DNA from 4 places in the Neobacillus sp. Fa239 genome. Region 3 is predicted to be linked to each of the others. Evidence: riboswitches for the same ligand, from Rfam matches in the RefSeq annotation. Region 3 holds a riboswitch; each other region holds the start of a gene.
What was found. A riboswitch is a leader RNA that binds a small molecule or an ion and turns the genes downstream of it on or off. The one in region 3 is predicted to bind S-adenosylmethionine.
Positions count from the first base shown of each region.

Region 1: it holds a riboswitch for S-adenosylmethionine, as region 3 does, so the genes downstream of both, metK (methionine adenosyltransferase) here and ACZ5XR_RS11860 (ACT domain-containing protein) in region 3, are expected to answer to the same signal.
Region 2: it holds a riboswitch for S-adenosylmethionine, as region 3 does, so the genes downstream of both, ACZ5XR_RS03255 (methionine ABC transporter ATP-binding protein) here and ACZ5XR_RS11860 (ACT domain-containing protein) in region 3, are expected to answer to the same signal.
Region 4: it holds a riboswitch for S-adenosylmethionine, as region 3 does, so the genes downstream of both, ACZ5XR_RS10275 (phosphoadenylyl-sulfate reductase) here and ACZ5XR_RS11860 (ACT domain-containing protein) in region 3, are expected to answer to the same signal.

Region 1 is NZ_AP041611.1:4,447,698-4,450,874, forward strand. Features, by position in the region: gene asnB (asparagine synthase (glutamine-hydrolyzing)) at 1-200, opposite strand, end outside; gene metK (methionine adenosyltransferase) at 325-1,527, opposite strand; SAM riboswitch class I at 1,730-1,883, opposite strand; gene pckA (phosphoenolpyruvate carboxykinase (ATP)) at 2,171-3,177, shown strand, end outside.
Region 2 is NZ_AP041611.1:701,991-705,167, forward strand. Features, by position in the region: gene ACZ5XR_RS03250 (methionine ABC transporter permease) at 1-251, opposite strand, end outside; gene ACZ5XR_RS03255 (methionine ABC transporter ATP-binding protein) at 241-1,281, opposite strand; SAM riboswitch class I at 1,358-1,461, opposite strand; gene ACZ5XR_RS03260 (methyltransferase) at 1,666-2,274, shown strand; gene ACZ5XR_RS03265 (threonine aldolase family protein) at 2,290-3,177, shown strand, end outside.
Region 3 is NZ_AP041611.1:2,469,015-2,472,191, forward strand. Features, by position in the region: gene ltrA (group II intron reverse transcriptase/maturase) at 1-148, shown strand, start outside; gene ACZ5XR_RS11855 (hypothetical protein) at 335-721, shown strand; gene ACZ5XR_RS11860 (ACT domain-containing protein) at 910-1,518, opposite strand; SAM riboswitch class I at 1,631-1,736, opposite strand; gene ACZ5XR_RS11865 (stage V sporulation protein S) at 2,052-2,324, shown strand.
Region 4 is NZ_AP041611.1:2,149,163-2,152,339, reverse strand. Features, by position in the region: gene sat (sulfate adenylyltransferase) at 1-1,019, opposite strand, end outside; gene ACZ5XR_RS10275 (phosphoadenylyl-sulfate reductase) at 1,261-1,980, opposite strand; SAM riboswitch class I at 2,050-2,151, opposite strand; gene ACZ5XR_RS10270 (AbrB family transcriptional regulator) at 2,428-3,177, shown strand, end outside.

The sequences.
Region 1 (3,177 bases), 2.0 Mb from region 3:
TAGGTAAGCGGCTGATGTCCGGACTCAATATCAATAATACTTAAGCGGCGAAACCCGAATTGAATATGCTCGTCATAATAAAATCCATCATCATCCGGGCCACGATGGGTAATGATATCGTTCATATTTTTAAATAGATGTTTTTGATTTTCCCGGTAGCTTTGCGTTTGTTCATGAACGCAGCCAATAAAACCACACATGATTACCCAACACTCCCAATCTGGAATTCCAATATAATTAAGATATTATCCAGTTTTCACCTGTTTTAGAATCCTTAGTCAAATAAAAAGGGAGCTGCATGAAAAAATGCAACTCCCTGCTATATTATCGATTAGAAGCTTGTTCACGTAACTTGTCTGCTTTATCTGTACGCTCCCAAGGAAGGTCAACATCAATACGGCCAAAATGACCATATGCAGCCGTTTGTTTGTAAATTGGGCGGCGAAGGTTCAGCATATTGATGATACCCGCTGGACGCAGGTCAAAGTTTTCACTTACTAAATCCACCAATACCTCTTCACTTACTTTCCCTGTACCAAATGTATCAACCGAAATGGAAACCGGTCTAGCGACACCGATTGCATAAGCCAGCTGTACTTCACACTTTTCTGCAAGTCCGGCTGCAACAATATTTTTTGCAACGTAGCGGGCTGCATATGCCGCAGAACGGTCAACTTTTGTAGGATCCTTACCAGAGAATGCACCGCCGCCATGACGAGCATATCCGCCATACGTATCAACGATGATCTTACGTCCTGTTAAGCCGGCATCCCCTTGTGGTCCGCCAATAACGAAACGGCCTGTTGGGTTAATGAAATATTTTGTGTTTTCATCGATTAGTTCACTTGGAACTACCGGATTAATAACATATTCCTTTAGATTGCGTTGAATTTGCTCCAAGGCAATTTCAGGATGGTGCTGAGTAGAGATTACGATGGTGTCAATCCGTACAGGTTTATCATTTTCATCATACTCAACCGTTACTTGGGTTTTACCATCTGGACGCAGATAAGGAAGAATCTCTTCTTTACGAACCTCTGTTAAACGACGGGCAAGCTTATGTGCAAGAGAAATTGGAAGAGGCATAAGCTCTTTTGTTTCATTACAAGCAAAACCAAACATTAGACCTTGGTCCCCTGCACCAATTGCTTCAATTTGTTCATCAGACATTTGACCTTCACGAGCTTCAAGTGCCTGATCAACACCCATCGCAATGTCAGCTGATTGTTCGTCAATAGAGGTTAATACAGCACAAGTCTCAGAATCAAAGCCGTATTTAGCACGATTGTATCCGATCTCTTTTATCGTTTCACGGACAATTTTTGGAATATCCACATAAGTAGAAGTTGTGATTTCCCCTGCTACAAGGACTAAACCAGTGGTTACGGAAGTTTCTGCCGCAACACGGGCATTCGCATCCTTGGCTAAAATCGCATCTAAAATCGAATCAGAAATTTGGTCACAAATCTTGTCAGGATGACCTTCAGTTACTGATTCAGAAGTAAACAAACGACGTTTTGTTGACATCTGAATTCCTCCTAAAAATGAAATAATATGATACGGAACTCATTCCCTTAGTAGTATGAAGTTAATAGGGGGTTTTTATGAAAAACAATCCCTAGTGTATTTTCACAATGGAAATAAATGATTAGCGAATTAACTGCACAAAATACAAAAAACCTTTCCATTATGAGGAAAGGTTGAAAGCAAAAGATTTGCGCGCCTTTCACTCTTATCGTCCAAGGTCAAGCCTTGCTTCAGGTTTAGCACCTTTGCTCGGAAAATGTGATGGAATAATAAAGCAATTCCGTTGTTGATCATTTTCGTTGTTGCAGGTTGCTGGGTTTCATAGGGCCTGTCCCTCCACCAGCTCGGGATAAGAGAGTATCCGTTCAATTTTCAATCTTACCCCACGCTGTCGAACAATGTCAATAATTTTTTTGAAAAGAATCTTAATTAAAAATTGCCCAATCACTCATACTAAATTCGCATTGTTTCATATAAAAGAAGCATAATCCTATGTAAATTATCATTAATTTTGCCTAATTTTATAATTGTGGTATTGAAGTCAATTATTTTATTAATTAGTATAGACTATTAAAATAAATGTGTTATACTTTTTACCAAGAAGAGATCATTTAAAAAACTTAAAAAAGGAAGGATTCTTAAAATGAATTCAGTTCATATTCCAAACGGGTTAAAACAATTACTGAGTGAAAGCCATGTCCAGACCCAGTTATCCGTACCTCAACTTGTTGAAAAAATTTTACTCCGCAATGAGGGGACCTTATCCTCAACCGGTGCCATCCGGGTTTCCACAGGAAAATATACAGGACGTTCACCAAAAGACAAATTTATTGTTGTTGAGGAATCCACTAAAGATAAAATCGACTGGGGAAACAATCAGTCCATTTCCGAAGAAGCTTTTACAAACCTTTATCATAAAGTTCTAGACTATTTAAAAGATAAAAATGAGATTTTTGTTTTTAAAGGGTTTGCTGGTGCTGATAAAAAGACTCAGCTTCCGATTCAAGTAATAAATGAATATGCCTGGCATAATTTGTTTGTCCATCAATTATTTATTCGTCCGAATGAGGAAGAGATGTTATCCCATGATCCAGGGTTTACGGTTATTTCTGTGCCTGACTTTAAAGCGAACCCAGCTGTTGACGGGACAAACTCCGAAACTTTTATTATCATCTCTTTTGAACAGCGTACTGTTTTAATTGGCGGTACAGAGTATGCAGGAGAAATGAAAAAATCTATTTTCTCTGTCATGAACTATTTGCTTCCTGAAAATAATATTTTATCGATGCATTGTTCAGCCAATGTAGGGCAAGAAGGCGATGTGGCCCTTTTCTTTGGGCTATCCGGAACAGGAAAAACGACTCTATCAGCCGATCCTACCCGCCGTCTCATTGGCGATGATGAACATGGCTGGTCGGCTAACGGTGTCTTTAATATCGAGGGTGGCTGTTACGCGAAATGCATTAACCTAACGAGGGAAAAGGAACCGCAGATTTTTGACGCCATTCGCTTTGGTACAGTATTAGAGAATGTGACCATCAATCCTGAATCAAGGGTCGCTGATTACGATGATGGGACATTAACGGAAAATACAAGAGCAGCATATCCAATCCAAGCGATTGATAATATCATTCTTCCAAGCATTGCCGG
Region 2 (3,177 bases), 1.8 Mb from region 3:
AATCTAGTAAATGGAATAATTGCCACTACTAAGATAATAAATGGAATGGATCGAAAGATATTAATAATGACATTAAGAATATTGAATAGAATATTATTCTGCAAAATGCCGTTCTCTCTTGTAATTACCAGAATCACACCTATTGGAATTCCAATAATGACCGAAATAATCAGAGCTACAACGACCATATAAAGTGTTTGATCAATTGAACTTAAAAACTCTGGCCAGAACCAGGACCAATCAAATGGCATCTTCAGACACCTCCTTAATAACAGCTTCATTGTCTCGAATATACTGAACGGCGCGAAGAATTTCTTCTTTATCACCTTTGAATTCAACAAGTAAATTTCCGAATGGCTGACCTTGAAGCTCTGTTACCATCCCGTGAAGAACATTTAAATCGATTGAAAAGTGCTTTGCCGTATTTGAGATTAATGGGACATTGGTTGAATTGCCTTTAAAAATAATTCGGTAAATGCCATGGGAGCTTGACTGGCTGCTTTCATTAATTAATTTTTGTACGGACTTTGGAATATTATCGTTTAAGAAGGTCCTCACAAAGCTTCGGGCGATCATTGTTTTTGGCTCAGTGAACACGTCGATGACCGATCCTTGCTCCGCGATGGTCCCGTCTTCAATAACCGCAACTTTATCGCAAATATCACGGATGACATTCATCTCATGGGTAATCATTAAAATGGTTACGCCAAATTCATCTCGTACCTTTCGTAATAACTCTAAAACGGCTTCGGTCGTGTTTGGATCAAGTGCCGATGTAGCTTCATCGCATAGGAGAATATCAGGGTCAGTTGTCAGCGCGCGGGCAATTCCAACTCTTTGCTTCTGACCACCGGACAGCTGATCTGGGTAATGATTCATCCGATCCTCCAAGCCAACAAATGCTAGTAATTTTGTGACTTTCTCTTTAATTTCATTTTTAGGTGTGCCTTCTAAAATAAGCGGCATCGCCACATTGTGAAAAATCGTTTTCGAATTTAATAAGTTATATTGTTGAAAGATCATGCCAATCTTTTTACGCTGCTTGCGTAAATCCTTTGGCGCCAAGGATAAAAGGTTTACTCCATTGATGAGCACTTTCCCGGAAGATGGCCGTTCCAGCAGATTTACACAACGAATCAGTGTACTTTTTCCTGCCCCGCTGAATCCTACCACACCAAAAATTTCACCTTTCTCAACGCGAAGGTTAATTCCTTTTAAGGCACTTACCTTTTTCTCTTTGCCTTTTCCATAAATTTTATGTACATCGTCTAAAACAAGCATTATATCAATCCCCTTTGTTTGCACCTATATACGAAAAAGCCTCTTTCTTCAATCAGAAAGAGGCTTTTCTATCTCAACCTTATCTTTCAGAATGAAGTCACTCTGCAGGAATTAGCACCTTTCATTAATGAAGGTTGCTGGACGTCATCGGGCCTGTCCCTCAGTCTCTCTGGATAAGTTATTCAGCTGTTTTTAACTTATTTATGATGTTAATAAATTATTAAACTATTGTCAATCTTTTTATTTTAAAAAAATATTAGTAATCCGATAATTTTAATTTCAATTGATGATTTTTTAATTTTTAGTAAATCTATTGGCATTATTTCAGAAAAATCATTTATCATAATAGATAGAATCCTACTTCACCTGAATAGAGGTCAAGCAATGAAAGAAAAGTTTTTAGATGGAGTGCTGAATATCAAAACGGGAGGAGAACAAAAGGGATTTATAACCTCATTGCACTATCATCGCTACGAGCCGACACCTTATAGTGCCCTTGAAACCTTATTTCACCAATATGAATTGAAAAGCAGTGATCATATCGTTGATTTTGGCTGTGGTAAAGGACGTTTAATTTTTTATATTCATTATTTATGGAATGCCAATGTGACCGGCATTGAAATGAACCAGGCTCTCTATCAAGAGGCTGTCCAAAATCAAAAAAATTATCTTAAGAAACACATTGATGCCAAGAATAAAATACACTTTTATTGCTGCTTGGCGGAAGAGTATGAAATTAGATCGTTAGATAATTGCTTTTACTTTTTTAATCCATTTACCATCCAAATTTTTATGAGAATCATAAAGAATATCTTACTTTCTGTGGAGAAGTCCCATCGGGAGATAGAACTGGTTTTATATTACCCTTCAGAGGATTATATTTATTTTCTGGAAAATCAAACCCCTTTTGAATTCAAACAGGAAGTTATATTGCCGGATTTATATGAACATAATTCAAATGAACGATTTTTAATCTATAGGTTGTCTTATTAGAGGGAGAGAATTCACATGAACGAAAAAAATCCATTATTAGAAGCATTTAAGCAAACCACGTATCAAGTGGTCGGGCATGACCCAAGAGACATTCAAACATTACTAGCAGCTTTCAATGATTTTGATGGTTTGCAGGAAAGCGATATCTATGGGAAAGGAAAAATAATCGAGGAGTTCCAAGAGAAGATGGCTGATTACTTAGGGAAGGAGACAGCTGTATTTTTTCCTAGTGGTACGATGGCCCAGCAAATTGCTTTAAGAATTTGGTGTGATCAAAAAGGAATAAAGAAAGTCGCTTACCATCCGTTATGCCATTTGGAAATCCATGAAGAGGACGGATTAAAAGAGCTGCATCATATTGAACCGATTTTGCTTGCTGATCAAGACAGTTTAATTCAATTAGAAGATGTTGTTGGGCTTAAAGAGGATATTGCTTGTTTATTGCTTGAACTGCCCCAGCGTGAGATTGGCGGTCAATTACCAGATTATGAAGCTCTGGAATCGATTTCGGCTTATTGTCATGAGAAAGGAATCAAATTACACTTGGATGGTGCAAGGTTATTTGAAATTCTTCCCTACTATGAAAAGTCAGCTGCTGAAATTTGTCGTCTGTTTGATAGTGTGTATGTGTCATTTTATAAAGGAATTGGCGGAATTGCAGGGGCGATTCTGGCAGGAGAAAAGGATTTTATTGAGGAATCGAAAGTTTGGAAAAGGCGTCATGGTGGGGATTTAATCAGCCTTTATCCGTATATAATTAGTGCAGATTTTTATTTTGATCAAAGGATCGCGAAAATGGAGCAGTATTACCGGGAAGCAAAAGAACTTGCAGGCCATTTTAATCAATGTCATGCAATTAAAACACTTCCACTAAAGCCGGTTTCCAATATGTTTCATGTTCAT
Region 3 (3,177 bases):
CACAAAGGAACAATACCTAAGTGATATGTCCAGAAAAGTTAAAAGAGACATTCAGAATCGAATCAAACGAGCAAAAGCAAAAGGTGAGGAGTATTTCACACCTCACCGTGTCCAAAAGATGCAAAATGGCTGGAATGCATCCTCTTGATTAAATTGTAACATTTGGTAAGCCGTATGCCTTAATAGGGCACGTACGGTTTGATAAGGGGGAAGCCTTGAGAAAGGTTTCCCTACTTTATGCTTGTTGAGCTAACGAAGCAGAATAGTTGAACAAGGAAAAACAAGATTTATATTGAATTTTAGAAGAAAAGACCAATGTAATAGGTGAATAAAAATGAAAATAATAGTAGTCAAGTATATTAAAGAATTAGAAGATGGTTATATTGTAAAGTTTAATTCGCCATATGGCAGTGCCGAAGGAAAATGGGTTGGAACTAAACCAATATTGAATTTCGAATATTTTATAGAGATTGATATTCCAGGAATTCTGGAATGGGGAAAGCAAATTATTGATATTGATGAAGAAATTAGCCAAATAACAAGTGATGATAATCATATTTATTTATCAGGAGTATTGGAATCGGTTGAATCTGATGGATTTTCAGTCCTGAGAATGGGAAGTAACATAGTCATTTTCGAATTAACTGGAAACAATTATCCTATTGGTTCATATGTAAAAATTGCAACAGAACAAATTTCGTTGTTTGATACCAAGATATAGATACTTCTTATTAAGCTATTCGAGTGCTTGTGGTTAAGAACGGGAACGCTGCGGCAATCCCTTTTTTATTGGACTAAATGGCAGGTTAATTTAATAGGAAGATATCGTTAATGAAAACAAAAAGAAAAGGAGCATCTATTAATCATAATTAGATGCCCTTTTATTACCTGTTGGAAATCATTAATATTTCAAACTGACACACTTGCAAAAAATTCATTATGGATTGCTGCAACAGCTCTTTTTTCATCATGAGCCTTCACGCCAAATACTAAACTTATCTGAGATGGTCCTTGATTCATATGTATCATTTCAATATTAATTCTTTTTTTTTCAAGAGCCCTCGTTGCTCTGGCAATGCTGTCGACATTATGATGCTTTTTTCCTCCGATAAGCATAATTAAAGCAAGATTACGTTCAATAGTCACTTTATCTGCCGAAAGTTCCGTACTAATACGTTGTATTAGTTCACTTTCTATTATCTGATCTAATTGATTTTCATGTAAAACAAGATGAAGAGCATCAACCCCCGTCGGTATATGCCTATAATAAAGTTGAAAATCTTCAAGGATCTGAAGCAGCTTTCTTCCAAACCCAACTTCTTTATTCATTCTATACTTGTTGACATAAATACTACAAAAATTATTTTCACTGGAGATTTCGACTACTGGTTCAGTTTTATTATCATAAGTATTAGTCATTTTAGTACCTGAGACTGCAGGTTGAGTTGTATTTTTTAAGTTTGTTTTTACTAACGTATTTGATGCTAATGAACTCTCTCTAAAGTTTACACCCTTCATCTCATCGTCCCCTAATAGTCATTAACTTTTTATTATTTCCTCGTTTATATTACAAACACAAAAAAACCTCTTCTATAATAAATAAGAAGAGGTCATAACTATTGCATTCCTCCCCTTATCTTCCAGAAATAATTCTGTAGAAATTGGCACCTTTTCAAGTAAAACTTGAAGGTTGCTGGGCTTCATAGGGTCTGTCCCTCCGCCACTCTGGATAAGAGTTTTTAATATTCGGACTTTAATTATTTATAATAATATATCAGAAGGATAATTATTCGTCAATCCTAAAACTAGTACATTGGTAAGAAATCATTTGATAAAATGCGTATTGCCCTTGTTAAACTAAAGGGGGCATTCCTTTAACAAGGGATGCTTAATTTTTTATTCGAGTAAAGGGGCAGGATAACACAAAAAAGATTAAAGGAATCAGTTCAATAGTTCTGCTTGATTTGAATTTGAATATTATTAAAGATACGTTAATTACATTCTTTCTAGTGATCATATCAAGCGATTATATAACAGGGGGAAAAATTTATATGGATAATGTATTAAAAGTATCATCAAAGTCAAATCCGAATTTAGTTGCAGGTGCAATTGTAGGTGTATTAAGTGAAAGAGGAAATTCAGAGATTCAAGTGATTGGAGCTGGTGCTTTAAATCAAGCGATTAAAGCCATTGCGATTGCAAGAGGATTCGTAGCTCCTAGCGGTGTTAATCTGGTTTTTGTTCCTGCATTTACAGATGTTTTAATCAATAATGAAAATAAAACAGCAATCAAATTAATTGTAGGTCCTAGGAAAAAAAGATAGATCTGCGTTGAGAAGATCAATAAAAGAATTAAATAAAAAAAAAAACATTCACCTAATAATATATTAGCTTGTTGTTCTAACGGGTGCTTGTGCGGCCGAGCATAGGTCGTATCATATAACGGGTGGGATTCCCGCCGAGTAAGAACTAGCCATTCGCTCGTAGCGAGTCTTGGAGGGCTAAAGGTAACTTTAGTCTTTAAGCGTAGACAGTTAGGTGGAGCAGCCGTCAAGGCTGAGAATCTTATGGAGTGAAAGTCTCCTGTCATCAATTGACCGATTCGGATGACTAGCATATCCAATGCGTGGGGAGGTAACGAACTACGTTCTGCTTGGAAGTAAAAGTCACGGCGGCCTATTCTACACAGAGAGAAAAAGGTCGGAACAGTCTGTGTGGCGAGCAAACACAGAGGCCAGAAGGATTTAACGAATACTGCAATCCCGAAATCTACGCCCCTCTAAGAAACTGTTCGAGGGATGTTTTGCATAGCCTCGACCTTTGCCTAACGGGGGAAGACCGATGTCTTACGGGAAGAAACGGTCAAATGCACCGTAAGAGCAGCCGGGGTATGGGTTCTGGCATCTGTGGAAAGATTCTCAGAGATAACGACGGGAAGGTCCTACTTCAAATTGGGAAGGTACTAACCAATAAAGACCTATCATATAAGAGGCTAATAGAAAATGGTAGGATGATTTAGGACTGGCGCATGAGGTCGTAGTAGCGATGAGGGAAGGGTAATGCCTTCTTAAGTGTAAGAAAATTGCACTTCCATCAAGGTAACACCTATGTTGGAGCGAAGGACCTCTGGGCACTTGGGCAGTCAGAACTTCAAAGACACTGAGCTTTTATTATTTG
Region 4 (3,177 bases), 320 kb from region 3:
CTATGCGGGCAAGTTTTATCGGATGCCATTCCTTCACATTTATTACAATAGAAGCTATGTTCAAAGAACAATGGCTTAATCCCAAGCTCGCCTTCAGGAAATTGGCTGAAAATGCGCTGTGCATCATAGGTACCGTAATAATTACCGACACCGGCATGATCGCGGCCGACGATAAAATGGGTGCAGCCAAAATTTTTGCGGGCGATCGCATGGAAAATGGCCTCTCTAGGACCGGCATATCGCATTGCCGCCGGATGTACTCCAAGTTGGACACGCTCGGCAGGGTAATAGTTTTCCAGAAGGACACGGTAGCTTCTTAAGCGGACGTCGGCAGGAATGTCATCAGACTTTGTTTCCCCTACTAACGGATTAACGAAAAGACCATCGACTGTTTCTAATGCCGCTTTTTGGATATACTCATGGGCGCGGTGGATGGGATTTCTCGTTTGGAAGCCGACTACTGTCTTCCATCCCTTCGCTTCAAATAATGCCCTTGTTTCCTTCGGTTCGTACCATACATCGCTGAAGACACCTTTTTCCGGTTTTTTAATGAGCGTCACATCCCCCGCTACATAAACAGGGCCTCGTTCATATAAACGTTTTACTCCTGGATGCGCAACTTCTAGTGTCTTATATACCTCGACTGCCTCTTTATCTAAATTCGGCTCATACCATTCAGATACTTTGATAACTCCATAGACTTCTTGGTTAAAAACTAACTTGATTTCTTCGCCGACTTTAAGTGTCGCCGCCGTTTCTTTGGATACCGGAAGTGTGACAGGAATGGACCAGATGGTTTGGTCCGCAAGCCGCATCTTCTCAACAACTGATTCATAATCTTTCTTTCCGAGAAACCCGGTTAATGGACTAAATAGCCCGATCCCGATTAACTCAAGATCACTTAAGGCTATCGCGTCGATGTCGATCGCTTTTTCAATTTGGCTGATATCATAATTGGGATCATAGGCCTGGATTAGTTTGCCTCCATGAGGTTTTGGTAAAAATGACAAGTGAATCATACCTTTCTTATTATAATTAGATGCTTTCGCAACTGATTTTTATAAAAATAATGCTTTTATTTGCGGATTGAAGCAGTATATTTACGAATTAAAGCCATTTATTTGCGAATCCAACCGGTTTATTTGCGTATGAAAGCTTTATTAGCGAATTCTACGTTTCTATTAGCGATTCAAAGCCATCTATTAGCGAATTCTTGCATTCTATTAGCGAATTCCCTCATTCTATTAGCGAATGGCATCTTTACTTATCCGTGTGTAAACCACACTCTGTCTTGCCAATCCCGGCCCAGCGCCCGGCACGTGAGTCCCCGTCAACTCCCACTGGCTGCGTACAAGGAATACAGCCGATGCTTGGGTAGTTGTGATCATGCAGGGTGTTATATGGGAGATCTTTTTCCTTTATATAGGCCCACACATCATCCCATGACCAATGAATCAACGGACAAATTTTAATGTTCTGGAATTTTTCATCTTTATTGATGAATTCTGTGTTGGCTCTTGTTGGTGACTGTTCTCTTCGAAGACCCGAAATCCAGGCTTGTTTTGCCGTTAACGTTTCTCTTAGAGGAATGACCTTGCGAATGTTACAACACTGGTTGGGATCTCTTTTCCATAATGCGGATCCAAACTGTGCAGATTGTTCATCGAGACTTAATTTTGGCTGCTTGCGCTCGATTTTTAAAGTTGGGAACCGGGCTTCGATTTTGTCAATGACCTCATACGTTTCTGGAAAGTGTAAGCCTGTATCTAGAAAAACAATATGAGCATCCGACTTGATTTGCTGAATCAAGTCAATTAATACAATCGCTTCCGCTCCGAAACTGGAGGCATAGACGATTTGGTCTTCCGGATAGGAATTGTATGCCCATTCTAAAACAGCACGTGCCCCCTTGGTTTTATCTTCAAATTGGAAATTATCGGATATTTGACTCCAATTTTGATACGTGATTGCAGCACTCATGCTACAAACCCCCTCTCGTCCATTAAAAAAGCCCTTCCGAATAGGAAAGGCATCTCACTAGTGTTTAACACCTTATCTCTCAAAATGATCATCATTTTGCTGGATTTAGCACCTTGCTTCGCAGGTTGCCGGGCATCTACGGGCCAGTCCCTCCGCCTCTCTTGATAAGTATTGAGTTATCGTTGGAATTAATCCTACCATACCCATAGGATTTATGTAAATAAAAAAATACAAAATTTAAAAAATTTTTAAATTGGTGGAACACATGAAAAAACAGCCTCGATCAATCGAGACTGCTGCAACCAGTTTTTACACACTATGCTGGTACTTTCATGGATTTTGGATGAGGAAAATTTTCCACATTGCGATAAGCTTTACAATTAGTATCAATAAATAAGATATGCTATGATAAACCAAGCAAATTTATCTTAGACAGAAGGGTTTCTTTTGAAAAAATACACATTTAAAGCTGATGACAAAATCCTGCGGTTTACGGTGACGGTATTTACAGCTATCGTTGGCGGTCTCCTCTTTAACCTTCTACATACGCCGATTCCTTGGTTGCTCGGGCCGATGGTCGCTGTATTAATCGGGGCCAGATTTAGCAAGATTCCGTATTACTGGCCCACTTACATTCGAAATACCGGTTTAATTATTGTCGGGTATTCCATTGGTTTATCCTTTACAAAAAACGCTCTAATTCAGATAGCTGAAAAGCTGCCATCCATGATTCTTATGACGGTTCTGCTCGTTATTTTTTGCGCCGGGATCGCCTTTTTCGTTTCCAAGATTACCGGGGTTGACTACCCGACTGTGCTGACCGGAAGCATTCCCGGAGGGCTTTCGCAGATGATTATCTTTGCGGAAGAGTTAAAAGGAATCGATATCACGACTGTCACCTTCCTTCAAGTAGCAAGGTTGATGATGATCATTTTCTTCGTTCCCTTTCTTATTTTTGGACCGTTTTTTAAAAATCAACAGGGAGCTGACTTGGTTTTGACGACAGTCCAATCGGCAGAACCGCTTTTTCCAAACATCCTGTTATTTGCACTAATTGGTATCGTTTCGGCTTTTCTGGCAAAAAAATTAAAATTTCCAACCCCCTTTTTGCTGGGACCGATTTTAGGAACTGCCGTCATGAATATCTCAGGCTTTCACGGTCCGCTCCTGCCCTCATCGATTTTAAATATTTCGCAA